Regions from separate parts of the Janthinobacterium algoris genome, predicted to be linked through region 1. Evidence: predicted binding sites of a transcription regulator. Region 1 holds the regulator's gene; the other holds the start of a gene.
What was found. Region 1 encodes FNR, which switches genes on or off when oxygen is low (the NO sensors DNR and NnrR bind a similar motif). Its sites were predicted from a motif close to TTGATNNNNATCAA; they were not measured.
Positions count from the first base shown of each region.

Region 2: a site for FNR is predicted at 2,023-2,036, ahead of ACQ4W7_RS15905 (universal stress protein). Genes of this name have one in related genera too.

Region 1 is NZ_JBNYXZ010000003.1:61,129-65,795, reverse strand. Features, by position in the region: gene ACQ4W7_RS05240 (response regulator) at 1-2,213, opposite strand, end outside; gene fnr (fumarate/nitrate reduction transcriptional regulator Fnr) at 2,453-3,211, shown strand; gene ACQ4W7_RS05230 (FixH family protein) at 3,215-3,739, opposite strand; gene ccoG (cytochrome c oxidase accessory protein CcoG) at 3,794-4,667, opposite strand, start outside.
Region 2 is NZ_JBNYXZ010000010.1:378-5,044, forward strand. Features, by position in the region: gene ACQ4W7_RS15895 (enoyl-CoA hydratase) at 1-575, opposite strand, end outside; gene ACQ4W7_RS15900 (MFS transporter) at 652-1,953, shown strand; gene ACQ4W7_RS15905 (universal stress protein) at 2,091-2,528, shown strand; gene mltA (murein transglycosylase A) at 2,568-3,836, opposite strand; gene ACQ4W7_RS15915 (hypothetical protein) at 3,847-3,993, shown strand; gene apaG (Co2+/Mg2+ efflux facilitator ApaG/CorD) at 4,019-4,393, opposite strand; gene rpe (ribulose-phosphate 3-epimerase) at 4,553-4,667, shown strand, end outside.

The DNA.
Region 1 (4,667 bases):
CCCGTGATCGGCTTCATCAGCACGACATCGGCCTCGGCGGCGCTGGAAATTTCCTCCAGGTGATTGCGCGCGAAGGCGTTGACCATGACCACGATGGGCTGGCGTTGGCCGATGGCCGCCTGGCGAATGGCCTTGGCCGTGGCCAGGCCGTCCATGACGGGCATGTGCCAGTCTGCCAGCACCACGTCGTAGGGTTGCTGCTGCGCCAGGCGTTCGCGGTACAGTTCGATGGCGGCAAAGCCGGAGTCCACTTCGTCGGCCAGCCAGCCCCACGCCTCGATCAGCTTGACGATCAGTTCGCGGGTGGTGCGGTTATCGTCGGCCACCAGCAGGCGCAGCTGGCCCAAGGCCGGCGTGCGCCGCGTTTCGGCCGGCTGCGCCAGCATGTCGAACGGCACGCTGAACCAGAAGCGGCTGCCCTTGCCTTCGCTGCTGGCGACGGCGATGTCGCCGCCCATCATGTGGATCAGCTGCTTGCTGATGGCCAGGCCCAGGCCCGTGCCGCCGAAGCGCCGCGTGATGCTCTGGTCGCCCTGTGAAAACGCGGAAAACAGCTGCTGTTGCTGCAGCTCCGTCATGCCGATGCCCGTGTCGCGCACTTCGAAGCGCAGCCAGGCGCGCCCGTTTTCGCTCTCGGCCAGACTGACGGCCACCACCACTTCGCCGCTCTCGGTGAACTTGATGGCATTGCCGGCCAGGTTGACGAGAATCTGCTGCAGGCGCTGGGCGTCGCCTACCAGGCGCCGCGGCACGTCGGGTTCGACGGCGATGGCCAGTTCCAGCTCCTTTTCGCCCGCATTCATGGTCATCGTCGTGGCCAGGGTATTCATGACTTCGTCGAGATCGAATTCGACGGGCGACAATTCCATGCGGCGCGCCTCGATCTTCGAATAATCGAGCACGTCGTTGAGGATGCCCAGCAGCGACTGGCCCGCCACGCGCACCATGGTCAGATACTTGCGCTGTTCCGTATCGAGCTTGGTATTGCCCAGCAAGTACACCATGCCCAGCACGGCATTCAGGGGCGTGCGGATTTCATGGCTCATGTTGGCCACGAAATCGCTCTTCGCGCGGTTGGCCGCCTCGGCCCGGTCACGCTCCTGTTCCAGCTCTGCCGCGCGCGATTCGAGCTCCTGCTGCAGGCGGTCGCGTTCGCTCATCAGGCCGTTGAACGCTTCCGTCAGTTCGCCGATCTCGTCGCGCTGCTGCACCGGCACGGGAGTGAAGCGGTTGCCGCTGGTGCGCAGGGCCAGCAGGGTGTCGCGCAGGCGTACCAGCGGCGACAGCAGGCGCACGGTGACCCAGCCCAGAACAAAAGCAGCCAGCAGCGAAGCGAGGATGCTCCACAGTACCAGCCGGTACAGTACGCCATCGAAGGGTTCGAAGGCATCCTCGACGGGCAGCGAGGCACCCAGCAGCCAGTTCACGGATTTCAGGCGCTTGAAGCTGTTGACGGCCGTGATGCCGCGGTTGTTGGTGCTGACCATGCTGCCTTCGCCATCTTCCTTCAGCAACTGCGTGGTCGTCAGGTTGGCGTTCGGCTGGCGCGGCTGCAGCAAACGGCTGGTGTCGGGATGCAGCACGTAGCGCGGCACGGCGCCGCGCGTGAGGATGAAGTAATAGCCGCTCTTGCTGATCTTTTCCGAGCGCAGGCGTCCCAGCAGGTTATCCTTGTACAGGCGCAGCACGCCAATCACCACGCCGGCCACCTGGCCATCGGCGGTGAGCACGGGCGCCACCATCTGCACGATGGGCATGCCGCTTGATTTGCCCAGCATCGGCTCGGTGATCATGGGCTGGCGCGTGCGCACGACGGTTTGGAAGTATTCGCGCTCGCCGACGTTGATGCCGGCGCGTCCCGCGACCCGCGGCATGTCGGCCACGATGGCGCCTTGCGCATCGAGCACCAGCACGTCGTCGAACAGCACCAGCATCGCGCGGCGCGCATAGTATTCGCGCAATTGGGCGGGCTGGGCGATCAATTCCGGCGGCTGCTGCCTGGCCGTCAGCGCGACGATCTGCAGCAGCATGCCCAGCTTGTCGTCGAGCTCGGCAGCGGTGCGGGTGATCAGGGCTGATTGCTGGCTCAGCAGCACTTTGGTGAAGTCGGCGCGCATGTGCTGCACCTGGATCATGGTGACCAGCGCGATCATGGCGATCGAGGTCAGGCTGGTGGCTAGCGCGACTTTTGCTTTAATGCCGAGAGGCTTCATGATTTCCTTTTCAGTACCGGGCGGCACAGGCGGCAGATAATGCTGTCAGGAATTTTCCTATCAATACCCGAGCTTGGCAAGCGGCGCGGCGCAAATTGCCCTCCCCGCATGGGCTTTTGACGATGTTGCCATATAATTAAAGTCAGAACGTCGTTTATTCAGCGCAATTGCGGTGAAATTGGCACACGGCAACCGTGTATGCAGTAAACTTGTTATTGCATTTTCTAAAAGGTATTAACATGACTGAAGCGCTACTCACTCCCACCTTGCCCATAGTGAACGTGGAAGCGTTGCGTGCGCGATGCTCGACCTGCAGCATGCATCAATTGTGCCTGCCGATGGGTCTCGATGTGGGCGATATGGACAGGCTGGACCAGATCATCGGCCGCCGCCGCAAGATCGTGCGCGGCGCCTCGCTGTTCCGCATCGGCGACTCGTTCCAGAACCTGTATGCGATCCGCCTGGGGCACTTCAAGACGTACCAGATCAATCCGGGTGGCGAAGAGCAGGTGACGGGTTTCCAGATGGCCGGCGAACTGCTGGGCATGGACGCCATCAGCGCCGACCGCCACCACTGTAATGCCGTGGCGCTGGAAGACAGCGAAGTCTGTGAAATACCGTTTTCCAGCCTGGAACAATTGCTGGGCAATATGCCGACCCTGTTGCGCCATTTCCACCGCATGATGAGCCAGGAAATCACGCGCGAGCAAAGCGTGATGCTGTTGCTGGGTAATATGCAGGCGACGCAGCGTTTTGCCGCCTTTATCGTCAACCTGGCCTCACGCTATGAAGCGCGCGGCTATTCGGCCAGCAAATTTCAGTTGCGCATGTCGCGCGAGGAAATTGGCAATTACCTGGGGCTGACCATCGAGAGCGTCAGCCGTCTGCTGTCGAAGTTCAAGAAGGAAGGCTGGCTGCGCGTCTCGAATCGAGAAATTGAAATCTTGCAGCCCGCCAAGTTGAAAGCCATTACGGCTGGTACCGACGTCTGCAAGTAAGCTTTACAGCTCTGCGTCAGCATGCAGCGCGATGCTGCGCTGCAGGGGCCAGGTCCAGATGCCGGACAGGCGCCACTCGCGTTTATCGTTTTCCACCAGCACTTGCCAGCGGCTGCGCTCAAGCATCGGCAGCGCTACCGAGAAGTTGCCGGCCGCATCGGGCTGCACCAGCAGCTTGATATCCTTTTCCGGCAAGGTCGCATGCGCCAGATGCAGCTGCAGCGGACCCTGGTAAGCCTTGCCGAAGCTGTGCACGGAACCACTGAGGCGCGCGTGCGCCACATCATAGGATAAGCTGGTATCCATTGCCAGGTTGCTGGCGATCGTGTCGCGCTTCAAATCCTGGTTGATTGCCTTGCCCTGCTTGTAATAGTCGCCCACCACCAGCGCATCGGGCTGCGTAAACGCGATATAGCCCATGAAGCTGCCGACGACCACGGACAGGCCTGGGCCGATCATCAGCAGCCAAGGCCAGCGATGCTTGTACCACGGTGCAACGGGTGCTTGCAGCTTGAGACTGTCGGACATGATATTTCTCCTGTTTGATCAGCCAGTCCCCATGCGGGGACTGGCCTTCCTACATTAGCGCGGCACGATGAATACCGCGCTTTCACGTACATGCAGCGATGGGTCGTCCAGCGAGTGCAATTCGATCGCAATCTTGTTCGAGCCCTTTTCGCCGACCCCGTGCGGCACGCGCAGGCGGATCGGCCAGCCCAGCGTTTCCGTCGGCTGCAACATCACTTCTTCGCGCGTCAGCAAGGTCAGGCCCGGCAAGCCGGAGACGCTGATTTTAAAATGCTGGCTTTGCTCCGAGGTGTTCATGATCTGCAGGCGGTAGACGTTTTCGATCATGCCGTCTTCCACTTCGCGTCCCATCGAACCGCGGTCGCGGATCACGTCCATTTTCAGGGGCGTGCGCAAGGCCAGCGAAGTACACACGGCGATGATGATCAAAGCCAGGATGGAAGTGTAGATCAGCACGCGCGGGCGCATGGCGCGCTGGCGTATCTGCTTCGAATTGAAGTTGTTTTCCATCGCATGGTCGGTACTGTAGCGTATCAAGCCCCGTGGCCGCTCGACTTTGTCCATCACGCTGTTGCAGGCATCGACGCAGGCGGCGCAACCGATGCATTCATACTGCAGGCCGTTACGGATATCGATGCCGGTCGGACACACCTGCACGCACAGGGTGCAGTCGATGCAATCGCCCAGCTTGTCGTTGTTGCCGGCCTTCTTGCTCATGGCGCCACGCGGTTCGCCGCGCTTGGTATCGTAGGTGATGATCAGCGTGTCCTGGTCGAACATGGCGCTCTGGAAGCGTGCGTAGGGGCACATGTATTTGCACACCTGCTCGCGCAGCCAGCCCGCGTTGCCGTAGGTTGCCAGGCTGTAGAACAAGACCCAGAACCATTCCCAGGGACCGAAATTCAAGGTGGTCACCGCCTGCGCCAGT
Region 2 (4,667 bases), on a different contig from region 1:
GCCAGGGTTTCTTCCAGCAATTTATCGGCCGGCACCACGCGCGATACCAGGCCGATGCGTTCCGCCTCGGCGGCGTCGATGGTGCGCGCCGTCAGCAACAGGTCCATGGCCTTGGCCTTGCCGATGGCGCGCGGCAGACGCTGCGTACCGCCCGCCCCTGGCGTGACGCCGACCTTGATTTCCGGCTGGCCAAATTTGGCGCTGTCAGCAGCGATCAGGAAATCACACATCATGGCCAATTCGCAGCCGCCACCAAGCGCGTAGCCAGCCACTGCGCCCACCACCGGTTTGCGTACGCGCAAGATATGCTCCCAGTTGCGGCTGATATAACCCTGGGTAAAGGTATCGGGATAAGTGTAATCGGCCATGGCGGCAATATCGGCGCCGGCGGCAAACGCTTTTTCGCTGCCCGTGAGCACGATACAGCCGATATTGTCATCGGCGTCGAATTTGAGCAGGGCGTCGCCCAACTCATTCATCATATTGTCATTCAAAGCGTTCAAGGCCTTCGGGCGATTCAGGCGGATGATCGCCACTTTGTCCTGGATGTCGATGATCAGATCTTCGTATTGCATAGTGTCTCCTCTGGATGAACGGTGTGACGATTGTAGCGGCTAACGGCAGCGGCGCGACAGGTGCGCTGCTATTATTGTGAGCCCGATCACCTTTATCGAGCAGCGTATTTTCTCCTCCTTCTTTCAGTACTGCACCCACTACCTGCGCGGTGACGGCAGCGCCGCCAGCGTCAATTTTCGCCGCCTGTGGTTCAGCAACGGCCTCAATTGCTTTGGCGCCCAGATCACCTCGCTGGCCCTGCCCCTGTGTGCGGTACTCTTGCTGCATGCGACGCCGGAACAGATGGGCGTGCTCGTTGCCCTGCAGGCGCTGCCGTTCGCCCTCTTCGGCTTGCCAGTCGGCGTGCTGCTGGACCGGCGCAGCAAGCACCCGATCATGCTCTTCAGCGAAAGCATGTCGGGCCTGGCCTTGGCCAGCGTGGCCGTCGCCTACTGGTGCGGCGTACTGTCGATGCCGTGGTTATATATAGTAGGATTCATCATCGGCACAGGTTTTGTCGTCGGCGGCGGCGCCGAACAGGTTTTCCTGACCTTTTTGGTGGGCCGCGATGGCTTGATCGATGCACAGTCGAAATTTGCCGCCACTGAATCGGCTTCGCGCCTAATCGGCCCAGGCCTGGCCGGCGTGCTGGTGCAAGTTTTGTCAGCGCCCGTCGCCATCCTGTGCACGGCCTGCGGCTATCTGGTTTCCGTCTTCAATTTGCGTGCCATGAGCGTACGCGATCCACGGCCTGCGCCGTCAGACAAGCACGCCCTGCGCGACATCGCTGACGGCTTGCTGTTTGTCTGGCGTGAACCGCTGCTGCGCGCGCTGGCATGGGGTGCCGGCATCTGGCACTTCCTGTTTTACGCCAGCATGGCCTTGACGGTGCTGTTCGCCACGCGCGACCTGGGCATGAGCCCCGGCGTGCTGGGCATGACACAGATGCTGGGCGGCGCCGGCGTATTGCTCAGCGCCTTCATCGTCAAGCCGCTGACGCGCCGCTATGGTGCCGGCCGCACCATCCTCATCGGACTGGCGTCCACCTCCGTGTGCTTTGCCATGACGCCCACCATCCCCGCTGCGCTGTTCGGCAGCGCGGTCGCCAGCGCCGTGGCGTATGCCGTGCTGATGTTCTTTTTCGATTGCGGCGTGATGCTGTTTTTTATTCCCTACCTGGGCCTGCGCCAGAAAGTCACACCCGACCCCATGCTGGGCCGCATGACCTCGACCATGCGCTTCCTGACGGTGGCGACGGCGCCGCTGGGCGCGCTGGCCGCCGGCTGGGTAGCGGAACACTTTGGCGTGCGCAATGGCCTGGCCTGCATCGCGGCGGGCAGTATCTTGTTGACCGTCGCCATGGTGTGGGGCACGCCGCTGCGTAGCGTGCGCACCTGAAGCGATAAACGGGCATACACTGCTGAAAGATTGCCTTGGCGACACTATTCATGCCAAAGCCTGTGAGGTTTGATTTACATCAAGGTTTTAGTTGATGTAAATCCATAAGCTGTCTTACATCACTCTAGGAGCACGTCATGTTTAACACCATTTTATTTCCCACCGACGGCTCGCCGCTGTCCGACAAAGCGGCCGAGACGGCTCTCGCCTTCGCTCAATTGAACAAGGCCAAGCTGGTCGCCCTCAGCGTGGTGCAGCCCTTCCCGTTCTCGCCGATGGCCGATGGCGGCATCGTGCTCGACGCCGGTTTGTACGAACAACAAATGCAGGAAGCATCGCAACGCGCTGTCGACAAGATCGGTGAAGCGGCGCGCGCCGTCGGCGTGCCCTTCGAAGGCGTGGTCGCCGTCTCGCCCAGCCCGCACGAGGAAATCGTCAATGCGGCGCAAACCTACCATTGCGACATCATCCTGATGGCCTCGCATGGCCGCAAAGGCTTGAACAAGCTGTTCGTGGGCAGCGAAACGCAAAAAGTACTGGCGCATACCCAGCTGCCAGTCATGGTCTTGCGCTAACCTTGCGTTAGCGCATCCCCGCCCGGCGCCGCGAGAAACTCAGCGCGCCGGCGCCTGTTTCGGCAGCAATACCCACACGGCGCCGCTCTGCTTCATGCGGCCCGCATTCTCCGCCGCTTCCGCACCAAAACCAAAGAAGTAATCGACCCGGATGGGCCCGCGAATGGCTCCGCCCGTATCTTGCGCCATCACCAGGCGCTGCATGGGAATCTCGCTATTGGCTTGCGTGGTGGACAGGAACACGGGCGCACCCAGCGGCAGGAAACGCGAATCGATGGCCACCGAGCGTTGCGGCGTCAGCGGCACGCCCAATGCGCCTTTCGGCCCCACTTTCGGATCGGGCAAACGCTCCTCCTTGAAGAAGACATAGCTCGGGTTGGCGTTGAACAATTCATCCTTGCGCGTGGGATGGCCGGCGATCCACGCCTTGATGCCCTGCGCGGACGCCTGGCTCAGGGTCAGCTCCCCCTTGTCGACCAGGTAGCGGCCGATCGATTTGTATGGGTGGCCATTCTGGTCAGCGTATGCCACGCGCACGGTTTCCTGCGTATCGGTCAGCTGCACGCGCCCGGAACCCTGCACTTGCAGGAAGAAGGCCTCGACTTCGTCATCCACCCACAGCAATTCCTTGCCCGTGACGGCCGTGGCACGCTCGATGTCGGCGCGGGTCGCATACGGGATCACCTTCTTGCCGACCAGCTTGCCCCGTAAACGCATGTTTTTCAGTTCTGGGTACACGCCAGCCAGGTCGACGGACACGAGATCGTCCGGCACCTTGTACAGCGGCGTCTGGTATGGACCGCCGCGCTTGCGCGCGCCGTGCAGCAGTGGCTCATAGTAGCCCGTGACGAGGCCAGTACTGACGCCATCGGCAGTGATGACTTGATTGGGCACAAAGAAAGTCTCGAAGAACAGGCGGATGGCCTTGTCGCTGTCGGCATTCACCTGACGCGCTATCGTGCATGATTCTTTCCAATCCGGACGTTTCACCAGCACGCCGCACGAAGCCATGAACGCTGGCCAGGCGGCGCGCATGTCATCGCGGCCCCAGCCAGGCAAGGCGGCAAATTTGGCGGGTACGAAGGTGGGCGCTGCCGCATCCGTGATATCCCTGGCATCGGCCGGCTTGGCCGGCACCGGCTTGACGACGGTCGGAGCGATGGCCGGCGCCTTGCCAGTCGCGGTGACCGGCGCTGCCGGCGGCGTGGTACAGGCGGAAAGCGCAAGCGCGACGGCGCCGACTGAAACGGGTAGACTACCGCGTGTCAACAGACGGCGGGTAAATACTAAGCTGCGGGTAAATAACATAGGAGTGCGTATGTGGATCTTGATTATAGAGGCGCTGGTGGCGTTCTTCTTGCTGGCATTTATAGTCTGGTGGACCATGTATTCGGGCAAAAAGCCCGCGCCACCGGCGCGCAAGCAGCTCAGCAAAGAACAGGACAGCACCGAAAAATTGAAGTAAGGGGGCACAAGCCCCCGGCGTCACGTCAGTGCAGGGTACGCGGCACCGACAGCACGAACTCGGGAATCGGCGCTTCGAACTGATGGCCATCTTCAGCCACGCAAAAGTATTCGCCGTGCATCGAGCCTTGCGGCGTGCCCAGCATGGTGCCGCTTGTGTATTCGAATTGCTCGCCCGGCTGCAGCAGCGGCTGGTGGCCGACGGCGCCCAGGCCGCGCACCTCTTCCACCTTGTTGTTCGCATCCGTGATGACCCAGTGGCGCGAAATCAGTTGCGCACCGGCCGTGCCCGTGTTGACGACGCGAATCGTGTAGCTGAACACATGCCGCCCCTCGTCCGGTGCCGATTGCTCGGGCAGATATTGCGTCTTAACCGTTACCGTAAATTCATAAGTCGCCATCGTTATTCCTATTCAGACATTGCCAGTCGTATATTGTGTGTCGCGCGCGCCGCCTTGGCCATCGCGCGCCGTGTATTCTGCGTTCCAGTAAGGCATGGTAACGGCGTCAAGCGTAAAATAGCGCATCTTCGCATTTTCTACTCTTAGCCCTTAGCCACCATGACAACATTCCGTATCGCTCCCAGCATCCTGTCCGCCGACTTTGCCCGCCTGGGCGAAGAGGTGCGCAACGTCGTTACCGCCGGCGCCGACATCATCCACTTCGACGTGATGG